Regions from separate parts of the Bacillus sp. CGMCC 1.16607 genome, predicted to be linked through region 2. Evidence: predicted binding sites of a transcription regulator. Region 2 holds the regulator's gene; the other holds the start of a gene.
The links. Region 2 encodes LexA, which represses DNA repair genes until DNA is damaged. Its sites were predicted from a motif close to CGAACATATGTTCG; they were not measured.

Region 1 (5,885 bases), on a different contig from region 2:
CCGTTTGATTCTACAAATCTTATAAACTTCTCTAAGAATACATCTTAGTCAACGTCACCTTGATCAGCAAGAATACATCCGTTGATTTCTATTTCCTCTTTGTTTTGTCATGATTATTCCTCCTGCCATTAATAAATTTTTCTTTTATTCCGAAACATTATTTATCATCTAAATAGATAAAATTCTCTTTGAGCTCATCTTCAGTGATTGTTATCCTATGAACAAAATCATGAGTTCGTAAAACAAACTCTTTAACACCTATAAACTCAGATTCAACAATAACGTAAAATTGAGTTCCTTTTTTAATATCTTTAAATTCATTTTTTAACATGTATTTCTTCATTGTCTTACCTCTGATTGTATTAAATGGTTATTTATTTGTACTCTCTAAAGTAATAAATTTATTTACTCACTCTTCATCTTCTATTCTTTCATAAAAATCATCAACTTTAACCTCTAATAACTCAGCTAATAAAAATGCTTTATCTATTGTAGGGTAAGTTTTACCAGTCACCCAATTTGACAACGTGTTTTGACTGATATCCAATTCTTTTATGATATATTCTCGTCTATATTTTGATACCCTTAATAATTCGCCTATACGACTTTTAAGCATTGCAAATACCTCTATAAAATATACTCCAAAAATAATAATAATTCCTTTCACAATTTTATTGGATAGATGGAATAATGGACAACCAGTATCAAATATCCTTTACTAAGCAGCAAATATATTAGCAAATATATCTTATGTATTTTTGAATTACATTTTAGAAATGGTTAATTTTTGCACCTTAAAATACTCGGAGCAGCTTTTAACATGACAAAGATAGGCATTGAAGAAATTATTGAACGCCATGAAAATGGAAATAATGAAAAGCAAAATGACCCAACAGCACATCTTAGTAACTACATAAATTACGATTCTTATACTCTTGACGGAGTTACTAAGTATCCTAGAGGGTCTAGAAACTTTAAGTAATCTTTATACCAATAATCTAGAAAAATATTTTAATACAAAATAATCAATATTAATCTACTTTCAATACAAAATAATAAATACTAATTACAAAAAAGAGCAACCTGTAATAGTCGCTCCCCCTAACTACTATTCAATCTCTTCATCTGTCTTCTTGCTATAATAAAATGAAATTTGTGAGAATGGCTATGAAGTATTTCTGAATTGCACCAATTTTATAATTGGTGTATTTTTTTGTTTCAAAACGGAACAATTGTTCGTATAATATATTCAAGGAGTGATTTATAATGACGATTCGTGAAAGTGAATTAAATAAGGTAGTGTCTTCGTCTTACTTATCTGAGCACCAAATAGTAGATATTGAAAACATAATACTTGAAGCTAGGGGTTTTGCTAATATAGTGAAAATCAAAACTTGGGAAGACGGATACTTTTGGGAGTATGAAGGGTTAATTGTAAGATTTGAAGAAGTAGGTAATGTGATTTATTTAGAAAAAAATGACGGATATATAATGAAAGTAAAATTCAGTGACATAGTAGGGATTACTAATTTTGATGATTAATCTACCATTATATTCAATATTTCAGATAACTTAACCAAATTTTCTCTGTTTTAGTAGACAAACTATTAAAATAGGGTATATTTTTCTTAATAGAAAAAGTGGTAGTAATAGCTGGTGAAAACCTTGATGTATCAACATTTTGATGCAAATGGGTCAGAAGCCTTCCCAAAAGAAAATCAATCAAATGATGCAAGCAATGAATAAGCAATTTAAATAATAACAAGAACACTCATTTCAAACGGGTGTTTTTTTATCTTTTAGGAAACTATATAATATTCGGATGTGGATAACTTCTTAACTTGTATAATCCACGTCCAGCGCCTAGACCTCGAGGTCAAATGCCGTCCCAAAGAGCAGCCTTCTCTTTGGGACGGCATTTGCTTGTCGGGGATGATCAAGGCGCCGCGCGCTTTTGTTAAGTTTACAAAAAATAGGCAAGTAATAAAAATCTAAAATCTTCCTTATTTTAAGAATATTTGATAAACTAATCAAGTCTAACATTGCTATTAACGTATGGGGGAAGTTTGTTATGAAAGTGTTTTTAGATTTAATGTGGTATTTCAAACAGGAAAAAAAGGCTTATTTAATTGGAATAGGAATTTTATTATTTGTTGCATTTTTGCAAATCATCCCACCGAAAATCATAGGAATGGTGGTAGACCAGATTAGTAATGACACTCTAACGAAATCGTCTTTATTTAAATTTGTTGGGATCATTATCTTAGCTGGTCTTATCATGTATGTTCTTCGTTATTATTGGAGAATTATGATTTTTGGATCGGCAGTAAAATTATCTAAGCTTTTGCGAAACAAGCTATATGAGCATTTTACAAATATGTCCCAGTCTTTTTATCAAAAGAAAAGGGTTGGAGATTTAATGGCTCATGCAACAAATGATATTTCAGCGGTTCAGCAAACGGCTGGATCAGGGATATTAACTTTAGTTGATTCGATTGCAACTGGTGGTTTTGTCATTGTTGCGATGGCATTTACAATTAGTTGGAAGCTGACATTGATCGCATTAATTCCAATGCCAATTATGGCTTTATTAACTAATTGGTATGGAACATTACTGCATAAGCATTTTCACAAAGCGCAAGAGGCTTTTTCATCGTTGAATGATAAGACTCAAGAAAGTATAACAGGAATAAAAGTAATCAAAACGTTCGGTCAAGAAAAAGAGGATATTGAAGACTTCCAACAACTATCACATGAAGTAGTTGAGAAGAACATTCGTGTGGCAAAGATAGATTCATTATATGATCCTACCATTTCCATTATTGTTGGAATTTCTTTTTTTCTATCACTAGCATTTGGTGCAAAGTTTGTAATTAATGGTCAATTATCGATTGGTGAACTCGTCTCTTTTACTTCGTATTTAGGGCTATTAATTTGGCCAATGCTCGCCTTTGGTTGGTTATTTAATATTGTGGAGCGTGGTCGTGCTTCTTATGATCGGATTCAAAACCTATTATCTGAGAAAATTGACATGCCCGATGTTCCCAATGCATTAGGAACAGTTCCAAGTGGAGATATCGAATATTCACTCGATTCGTTTACTTATCCAAATGAGACAGTACCAGTTTTAAAAGATATCCATTTTAAACTGAGAAGAGGAGAAACTTTAGGGATCGTTGGAAAAACAGGAGCAGGTAAAACCACTTTACTTAAGCTGTTAATACGTGAGTTTGAAGGATATGAAGGGGAAATCTATTTTGGTGGGAATCCGATACCAAATTATAAGATGGAAGCATTAAGAGAAGCGATTGGTTATGTACCACAGGATCATTTTCTATTTTCCGCTTCGATCGGTGAAAACATTGCCTTTACAAATCCGACTGCTACTTTGCAGGAGATTGAAGAGGCAGCGAAAACCGCATATATTCATGAAGATATTAAACAATTCACTGATGGATATTCAACTGTTGTAGGAGAAAGAGGAGTATCCTTATCAGGGGGGCAAAAACAGAGAATTTCGATTGCTAGGGCTATTCTAATGGATGCAGAGGTTCTAGTATTAGACGATTCACTCTCGGCAGTAGATGCTCAAACAGAGGAAAAGATACTTAAGGCTTTAAGGGAGAATAGAGAAGAAAAAACGACAATCATTACGGCACATCGTTTAAGTGCGATTGCGCATGCCGATCTCATACTTGTTCTTGATGAGGGACGAATTTCAGAACAGGGTACTCATGAGGAATTAATGCAGCAGGATGGTTGGTATAAAGAAATGTTCGAAAGACAACAGCTAGAAGAGCTTGTGGAGCATGGAGGGTAAAATAATGGAAAAGATTCGAGAACTAGATGGAAGGGAACAAAGAAATGTTCTTTTTCGCCTCCTTTCCTATACTAGACCACACATAAAAGCAATTATCATAGCATTTTTGCTCTTATTCATTACAACAGTTGTTGATATTTTAGGTCCGATACTAGTGAAAATATTTATTGACGATCACTTAAGACCAAGAAATTTGGTTTTTAAACCATTATTTATTTTAGCGGCAGCCTATATCGGCCTTCAAATAACGAATGTCATCGTGTCTTATTTACAACTAATTAAGTTTCAAGAAGTTGCTTTAAAAATTATTCAACAGATGAGAATTGACGTTTTTTCGAAAGTTCATTCATTAGGATTGAAATATTTTGATAAAACGCCAGCAGGTAGCATTGTCTCACGTGTCACTAATGATACAGAAGCGATCAAGGATATGTTCGTGACTGTCATCGCAACTTTTATTCAAAGTGCCTTTTTACTTACAGGAATCTTTATTGCTATGTTTTTTCTCAATGTTAAACTAGCTTTGTTCTGTATGTTGATCTTACCTGTCATTTTTTTCATTATGAGTGCATATCGGAAATACAGCTCTCGTTTTTACCAGGATATGCGTGAAAGATTAAGTCAGCTTAATGCGAAGTTAAGCGAATCTTTACAAGGTATGTCAATCATTCAAGTGTTCCGTCAAGAAAAAAGATTACGTAAAGAGTTTGAAGAAATTAATGAAATGCATTATCAATCAGGAATGAAAAACATCAAAGTTGACGGTCTATTGCTTCGTCCAGCTGTGGATCTCGTGTATGTTGCCGCTTTAATAATTGTTTTGAGTTTTTTCGGGATTTCTTCTTTCGAATCACCCATTGAAATTGGAGTTTTATATGCTTTTATTAATTATTTAGACCGGTTTTTTGAACCGATCAATAATATGATGATGCGATTATCATTGTTTCAACAAGCAATTGTAGCTGGTTCTCGTGTATTTAAATTATTGGACGAAGATGAAGTAGCGCCAATTCAAGAGCAAGAAGGAAATTTATCCATTCAATCAGGTAGAATTGAAGTGAAGAATCTTACATTCTCTTACGATGGAAAGAGAGATGTATTAAAAAATATTTCTTTTACTGCAGAGCCAGGTCAAACTGTTGCATTGGTTGGGCATACAGGTAGCGGGAAGAGTTCAATTATAAACCTTTTAATGAGATTCTATGAGTTTGAAAAAGGGGACATTATCATTGATGGACATTCGATAAAATCTTTTAAGAAAGATGAGCTAAGAAATAAAATGGGGCTTGTTCTCCAAGATCCATTCCTCTTCTTCGGTACTGTATCTGATAATATTCGTCTTTATAATAATGGAATTACTAATAATGAAGTAGAGGAAGCAGCTAGGTTCGTTCAAGCACATACATTTATTGAAAAATTAGACGATTCATATGAGCATAAAGTGGTTGAGAGAGGATCTACTTTCTCGAGTGGGCAAAGACAACTTATCGCATTTGCAAGAACGATTGCAGCTGATCCAAAGATTCTAGTCCTTGACGAAGCTACGGCGAATATTGATACGGAAACAGAAGAAGCGATTCAAACAGCATTAGAGAGAATGAGAAAAGGCCGGACAACGATCGCCATCGCCCATCGTTTATCAACCATTCAAGATGCAGAATTAATTCTCGTTATGCATCAAGGGGAAATTGTCGAAAGAGGAACTCATCAAGAATTACTGGCACAGAAAGGACTATATCATAAGATGTTTTTATTACAGAATGGGGTAAATGAAAAAACAGAGAATGCAGTAATGTAATAAATAAAAAAATCAGCTCATTCCATAAAACTGGAGAGCTGATTTTTTAATATGCAGATACTTTTTTAATATACATTCGATTGTATTCATTTAAGAGTTGGTCTAGTTCTTGACTATATCTTATGGCAATGGATGAGGTAAAGCCATTTTGATTTACCACTTCAATTAACTCTGCTCTCTTTTTTTCAATGAGATGAAGTAAGTCATTTTTTAGCAAAATGGATGTTCCTTTCTAGTTGGTTTCATATATAGCTACATAATTTTGTA
Region 2 (5,885 bases):
ACCAATTTGGATTTTTTGGATTATGATTCATAAAACGAGTCCATAATGTATAAGCCATTGGAGCTGCACCCATCGGCATTCCCGGATGACCTGAATTCGCTTTTTCAATTGCATCAATCGATAAAGTACGTATGGAAGCTACGGAAAGAGCATCAATCTTTTCAAACATAAAATACATTCCCTTCAAAGTAGATTAACTATAGATTTTAATTTTCAATATTAATATTAATGTGTCCATACTATTAATACAACCAAACGAATACTTAAATAGCAAAAAAAGCCACTTTGTAAATATTTTGTCACAAAGATGGCTTAAGTATGTGTGAGTTGGATAAAAGACAAAACCGTGTACTACTAGTGCAAAGGAGTATTCGATTTTAACTTTTTAATTTTATCTGGTGTTACATCATCACCTTTAGGATCAATGATCTTTACACCTGTTAAAGTTTTTAGCATGGAAGAACGAAATTGTTCAAGATATTCCCTGCGAAGCCTTGACTGCTCCTTCGCTTCAAGTTCTGTTAACCCAGTTGTTTTCGCTTTTCTTGCCAATTCATTGATGCGATCAATCCGTTCATTCGGAAGCATACTCAACCCATCTTTCTTTCTAAATATCATAACAGTAACCATCATTAAAATTACTACATGATATTACTAAAAAAAAAGCTTTTTGACAAGGCAAACGATCTATCCTTCTATCGAGTCTATATAATCCTGATATCTTCTATGAACAGTGGCTTTAGAAACGTTATGGCCAAATCCTCTTAAAGTTGCCGCTATTTCAGTGAAAGTTAAATTATTTTTCCGTAATCGTACAATTTCTTCTATTGGCACTTCAATTTTTTCACGACCAGCATGCAATCCCTGGTTTTTCAAATTCCTCTTAGGTTCAAAGCCGTTTTGAACAGCTCGTTTCATTCCTCTTTTAATTTTCAAATTATGAATTTTCCGCTGATATTCTTCTACAATTCCAACAATTTGTAATACCATGGAATCTGCTTCTGATAGTTGCAATTCCCCTTGATGAGAAACCGAAAGTAATTTTACATTTTCTTTTCTAATACAATGTAATAAAGCGATCTTTGTATTTCCACGCCCAAGACGAGTTTCATCTTGTATCAGAAGTGCACCGATTGAATCTTCTTTTATTAATCGTAATACTTCTATTATTCCTTCCCTTTCAAGTTCATATCCGCTTGCTTGGTCTCTAATAATAGAAACAATTTCATAGCCTTGAATTTCTGCTAATTTAATTAATTCTTCCTCTTGTCTTTTAAGTGAAGTTTCTTGGGTTACTTTATTCGTACTAACTCTACAATAAATAATCGCTTTCATTTTTTATTCACCTATTGCACTGGCTATTTCATTAGTTGATCCACTTGGAAAATTCTTAATTGGTAAAACAACTTGTTCACCTGGGGTTAGCTTTCTTTCATCCAACTCATTATGAGTAAGCATCCAGTTGACAAATTGCTTATTTGACAATCCACTTACAGTTGAATAACGACCTGCAATGTCCCAAAGTGTATCACCATGGTTAATCGTAATGATCATATTCTGCTCTTCCTTTAAATCAGATTTAAAGCTTAAAAATAAAGCAGTAAAACAGCTTATACTAATTAATAAAATCGTGTATGTATGTTTTGTCCAAATTTGCTTCATAAACTAACACCTCTTATAGAATATATGTTCTTATTTTCCTCAAATCGATTATATTACGAACATTTGTTTGTTGTCAACACATTAACGAACTTATGTTTGTATTAATTGGTAATACATGCTATAATCGAACTAACAAATTGACATGAGGTGCGTTATTATGACAAAGTTATCCAAGCGCCAACAAGATATACTGGCCTTTATTAAAGATGAAGTTCGCGCAAAAGGTTATCCTCCGTCTGTACGAGAGATTGGAGAAGCAGTAGGTCTTGCTTCTAGTTCGACTGTACATGGACATTTAGCACGACTTGAATCAAAGGGTTTAATAAGAAGAGACCCGACTAAACCGAGAGCAATCGAAATACTGGATTTAGAAACCTCTACTATACCTATGCAAAATGTCATCACAGTCCCTGTGATTGGAAAAGTAACAGCAGGACTTCCTATTACCGCGATTGAAAATGTCGAGGAATATTTTCCACTTCCAGCAAGTTTTGCACCAGCTGACGAAAATGTTTTTATGTTGGAAATTATGGGAGATAGCATGATAGAAGCAGGAATATTAGATGGGGACTATGTAGTTGTTAGACAGCAACCAACTGCCAACAATGGAGATATCGTTGTTGCTATGACCGATGAAGATGAAGCTACAGTCAAGAGGTTTTTTAAAGAAAAAGACTATTTCCGCCTACAACCTGAAAATTCGTCTTTAGAACCTATCCTACTTCAAAACGTCTCCATATTAGGTAAAGTAGTTGGCGTATTCAGAAATGTTCACTAGTAGAATTTAATCATAATTAAGGTGATTAAGATGATACGACTTTATTACAATCAATACAAAAAGTTTTTCTGGCTAATTTTATTTTTCCTTTTTTCTAGCGGCACCTTCAGCAATATGGTGAATGGAACTATATTTGAGGTTATCTTAAACGGCGCCTTAAGTCTGCTATCATTATTCATATTTATCTATCTCTTATTTACAACAAATGCAAATAATAAAGAATAAGAGAGTAAGTTAAATCTGTGATGTTTTATCAATTGATAAAGACCAGATTCTGAAATTAACATATCAGAATCCGGTCTTTATTTTTTAATACATATTCATATATTGATCGCGTTCCCATTGGTGAACGGTCGTTCTAAAAATATCCCACTCAATTTCTTTCGCTTCAACAAAGTGTTCAAGAATATGTTGACCTAGTGCGGAAGTAATTACCTCGTCTGCTTTCATTTTTGTTAAAGCTTCTGCTAATGTTGCAGGCAAATCAGTAATACCTGATTCTGCACGTTCTTCAGGAGTCATTACATAAATATTTCTATCCACAGGTGCTGGAGGTGTTAATTTGTTTTTAATTCCATCTAATCCTGCTTTTAAAAGAACCGCCATAGCAAGATATGGATTCGCTGCTGGATCTACACTTCGAACCTCAACCCGCGTACTCATTCCGCGTGATGCTGGAATACGAATTAATGGAGAACGGTTTTGTGCAGACCACGCTACATAACATGGTGCCTCATAACCTGGTACTAAACGCTTATATGAGTTAACTGTCGGATTTGTAACTGCTGTAAAGTTTTGCGCATGAGTTAAAATACCTGCGATAAATTGTTTTGCTGTTTCACTCATTTGTAAATCTGCGCTAGGGTCATAGAAAGCATTTTCTCCATTATTAAAAAGAGAAAGGTTGCAGTGCATTCCAGAACCTGCTACTCCATATAACGGTTTTGGCATAAAGGTTGCATGTAATCCGTGTTTTCGTGCAATTGTTTTAACAACTAATTTAAATGTTTGGATGTCGTCACAAGCTTTTAATGCATCAGCATATTTAAAATCGATTTCATGCTGACCAGGTGCTACTTCATGGTGAGAAGCTTCGACTTCAAAACCCATTTCTTCTAGTTCTAATACGATGTCACGACGGCAATTTTCGCCAAGGTCTGTTGGCGCTAAATCAAAATAGCCTCCATTATCATTCAATTCTAGGGTTGGTTCACCCTTTTCATCTAATTTAAATAGAAAGAACTCTGGCTCAGGTCCTAGGTTGAAATCCGTAAAGCCTAGATCATTCATTTCCTTTAAAATGCGTTTTAAATTGTTTCTTGGGTCTCCACCAAAAGGAGTCCCATCTGCATTGTGAATATCACAGATTAAACGTGCTACTTTTCCTTTTTCTGCAGTCCACGGGAAAACTACCCAAGTGTCGAGATCAGGGAATAAATACATGTCTGACTCTTCAATGCGTACGAAACCTTCAATTGAAGATCCGTCGAACATCATTTTGTTGTCTAACGCTTTATCTAATTGACTAATTGGTATTTCTACGTTTTTGATTGTTCCTAGAATATCAGTAAATTGTAAACGTACAAATTTAACATTACTTTCCCCTGCTAATCGCTTAATGTCTTCTCTTGTAAACTTCGCCATGTAGATTCCTCCTAAAATTAATGAAAAAATCGACCCATCTCACCCTTTCGAGGTGATGACTGGTTAAAACGTCCTGCTTGCATGAGTTCTTTACGTAAGATTTTCCGCAATTCCTCATTAGAAAGTTCTCTTTTTACTTTTTCTACTTCTTTCTTCACTTCTTGTGATAATTCATGGTGCTCCTGAACGGCAAATAGTTTTTTAATCCCCGCCATATTTACACCTTGATCAATTAGATCTTTTATTTCAAGGAGTTTATCAATATCATTTAAACAAAAAAGTCGTCTATTCCCATCTGTTCTTGCAGGAGATATTAACTTATGTTCTTCATAATATCGGATTTGTCTTGCCGTTAAATCGGTTAATTGCATTACAGTCCCGATTGGAAACAATGGCATCGAACGACGGATTTCCTTTTCGCTCATGACTAATCTCCTTTAGATTTTTATATTATTAGTATATGTCATGTTATAAAAAGTGTCAATATGATGTTAGGTTTTCTAACATGGAAATTTTTTAAGACATTTCAAATCTCAAAAAAATGAAAAAAGACAACTATTATAGTTGTCTTTTTTCATGTATGGTTATTAACCCATTTTCAATTAATCGATCTAACGCAATACAAATAGCCATTTTAACGTGAGAATAGGTTAATCCTCCTTGGACATACGCTACATAAGGAGGTCTTGTCGGACCATCAGCAGTCAATTCAATGCTGGCACCTTGTATAAATGTCCCAGCTGCCATGATCACATCATCCTCATATCCAGGCATATAGCTCGGATAAGGAGTGACATGAGAATTTATTGGAGAAGCAAATTGAATTGCTTGGCAAAATGCGACCATTTTATCTCGATCATCAAATTGTACGGATTGAATCAGATCTGTTCGCTTTGCATTCCATTTTGGATGTGAGTTCATACCTAATTTTTCAAGAATCGCTGCAGTGAATACAGCTCCTTTCAATGCCTGACCTACAACGTGAGGGGCAAGGAAGAAGCCTTGGTACATTTCTTGAAGACTATATAGAGATGCGCCTGCTTCCGCTCCGATACCAGGTGATGTCATCCGATAGGAACATGCTTCGACCCATTCTTTCTTTCCGACAATGTAGCCTCCTGTTTTAGCGATTCCACCCCCTGGGTTTTTTATAAGAGATCCTGCTATTAAATCTGCACCTACATGACAAGGCTCTAAATCCTCAACAAATTCCCCGTAGCAATTATCAACAAACACGATCATTTCAGGCTTGATTTCTTTGACAAAAGCTATCATTTCTTTTATTTCCTCGATGGTAAAAGAAGGCCTTGTTGCATACCCTTTCGATCGCTGAATACCGATCATTTTCGTGTTCGGCTTTATTTTTTTTGCCACTTCATTAAAATCTACTCCGCCTTTATCAGTGAGCTCAACACTTTGATACGAAATATTGTATTCCTTCAATGAGCCGACACCCGTTCCACGAATACCTACTATTTCTTCAAGCGTATCATAGGGCTTACCTGTAATATACAATAGCTCATCTCCAGGTCTTAACACCCCAAATAAAGCAATACTGATTGCATGTGTCCCAGAAATGATTTGTGGTCTAACTAAACCAGCTTCTCCACCAAAAACCTCTGCATATATTTTTTCTAACGTATCTCGTCCATTGTCATCATAGCCATAACCGGTTGTAGGGATGAAATGTGAATCGCTTACTTTATGATTTTGAAAACTTTTTAATACTCGAAATTGATTAGCGTCAATTCTTTTATCAATTTCATGATGAATGGATTGAATTTGTTTTTCAATGTCTGTT

Region 1: ACFSO7_RS09400 (YolD-like family protein) is a predicted target of LexA. The motif match lies at 1,226-1,239, and genes of this name have one in related genera.

Annotation. Positions count from the first base shown of each region.
Region 1 covers NZ_JBHUJX010000013.1:78,722-84,606, reverse strand. Annotated here, with positions in the region: gene ACFSO7_RS09415 (hypothetical protein) at 158-343, opposite strand; gene ACFSO7_RS09410 (helix-turn-helix domain-containing protein) at 410-616, opposite strand; gene ACFSO7_RS09405 (hypothetical protein) at 821-982, shown strand; gene ACFSO7_RS09400 (YolD-like family protein) at 1,267-1,542, shown strand; partial or broken gene ACFSO7_RS09395 (YneF family protein) at 1,679-1,759, shown strand; gene ACFSO7_RS09390 (ABC transporter ATP-binding protein) at 2,072-3,820, shown strand; gene ACFSO7_RS09385 (ABC transporter ATP-binding protein) at 3,825-5,618, shown strand; gene ACFSO7_RS09380 (Spo0E family sporulation regulatory protein-aspartic acid phosphatase) at 5,665-5,835, opposite strand.
Region 2 covers NZ_JBHUJX010000008.1:727,936-733,820, reverse strand. Annotated here, with positions in the region: gene tkt (transketolase) at 1-169, opposite strand, end outside; gene ACFSO7_RS06535 (DUF896 domain-containing protein) at 355-588, opposite strand; gene ACFSO7_RS06530 (YneB family resolvase-like protein) at 688-1,335, opposite strand; gene yneA (cell division suppressor protein YneA) at 1,339-1,662, opposite strand; gene lexA (transcriptional repressor LexA) at 1,820-2,440, shown strand; gene glnA (type I glutamate--ammonia ligase) at 2,750-4,084, opposite strand; gene ACFSO7_RS06510 (MerR family transcriptional regulator) at 4,102-4,509, opposite strand; gene ACFSO7_RS06505 (methionine gamma-lyase family protein) at 4,643-5,885, opposite strand, start outside.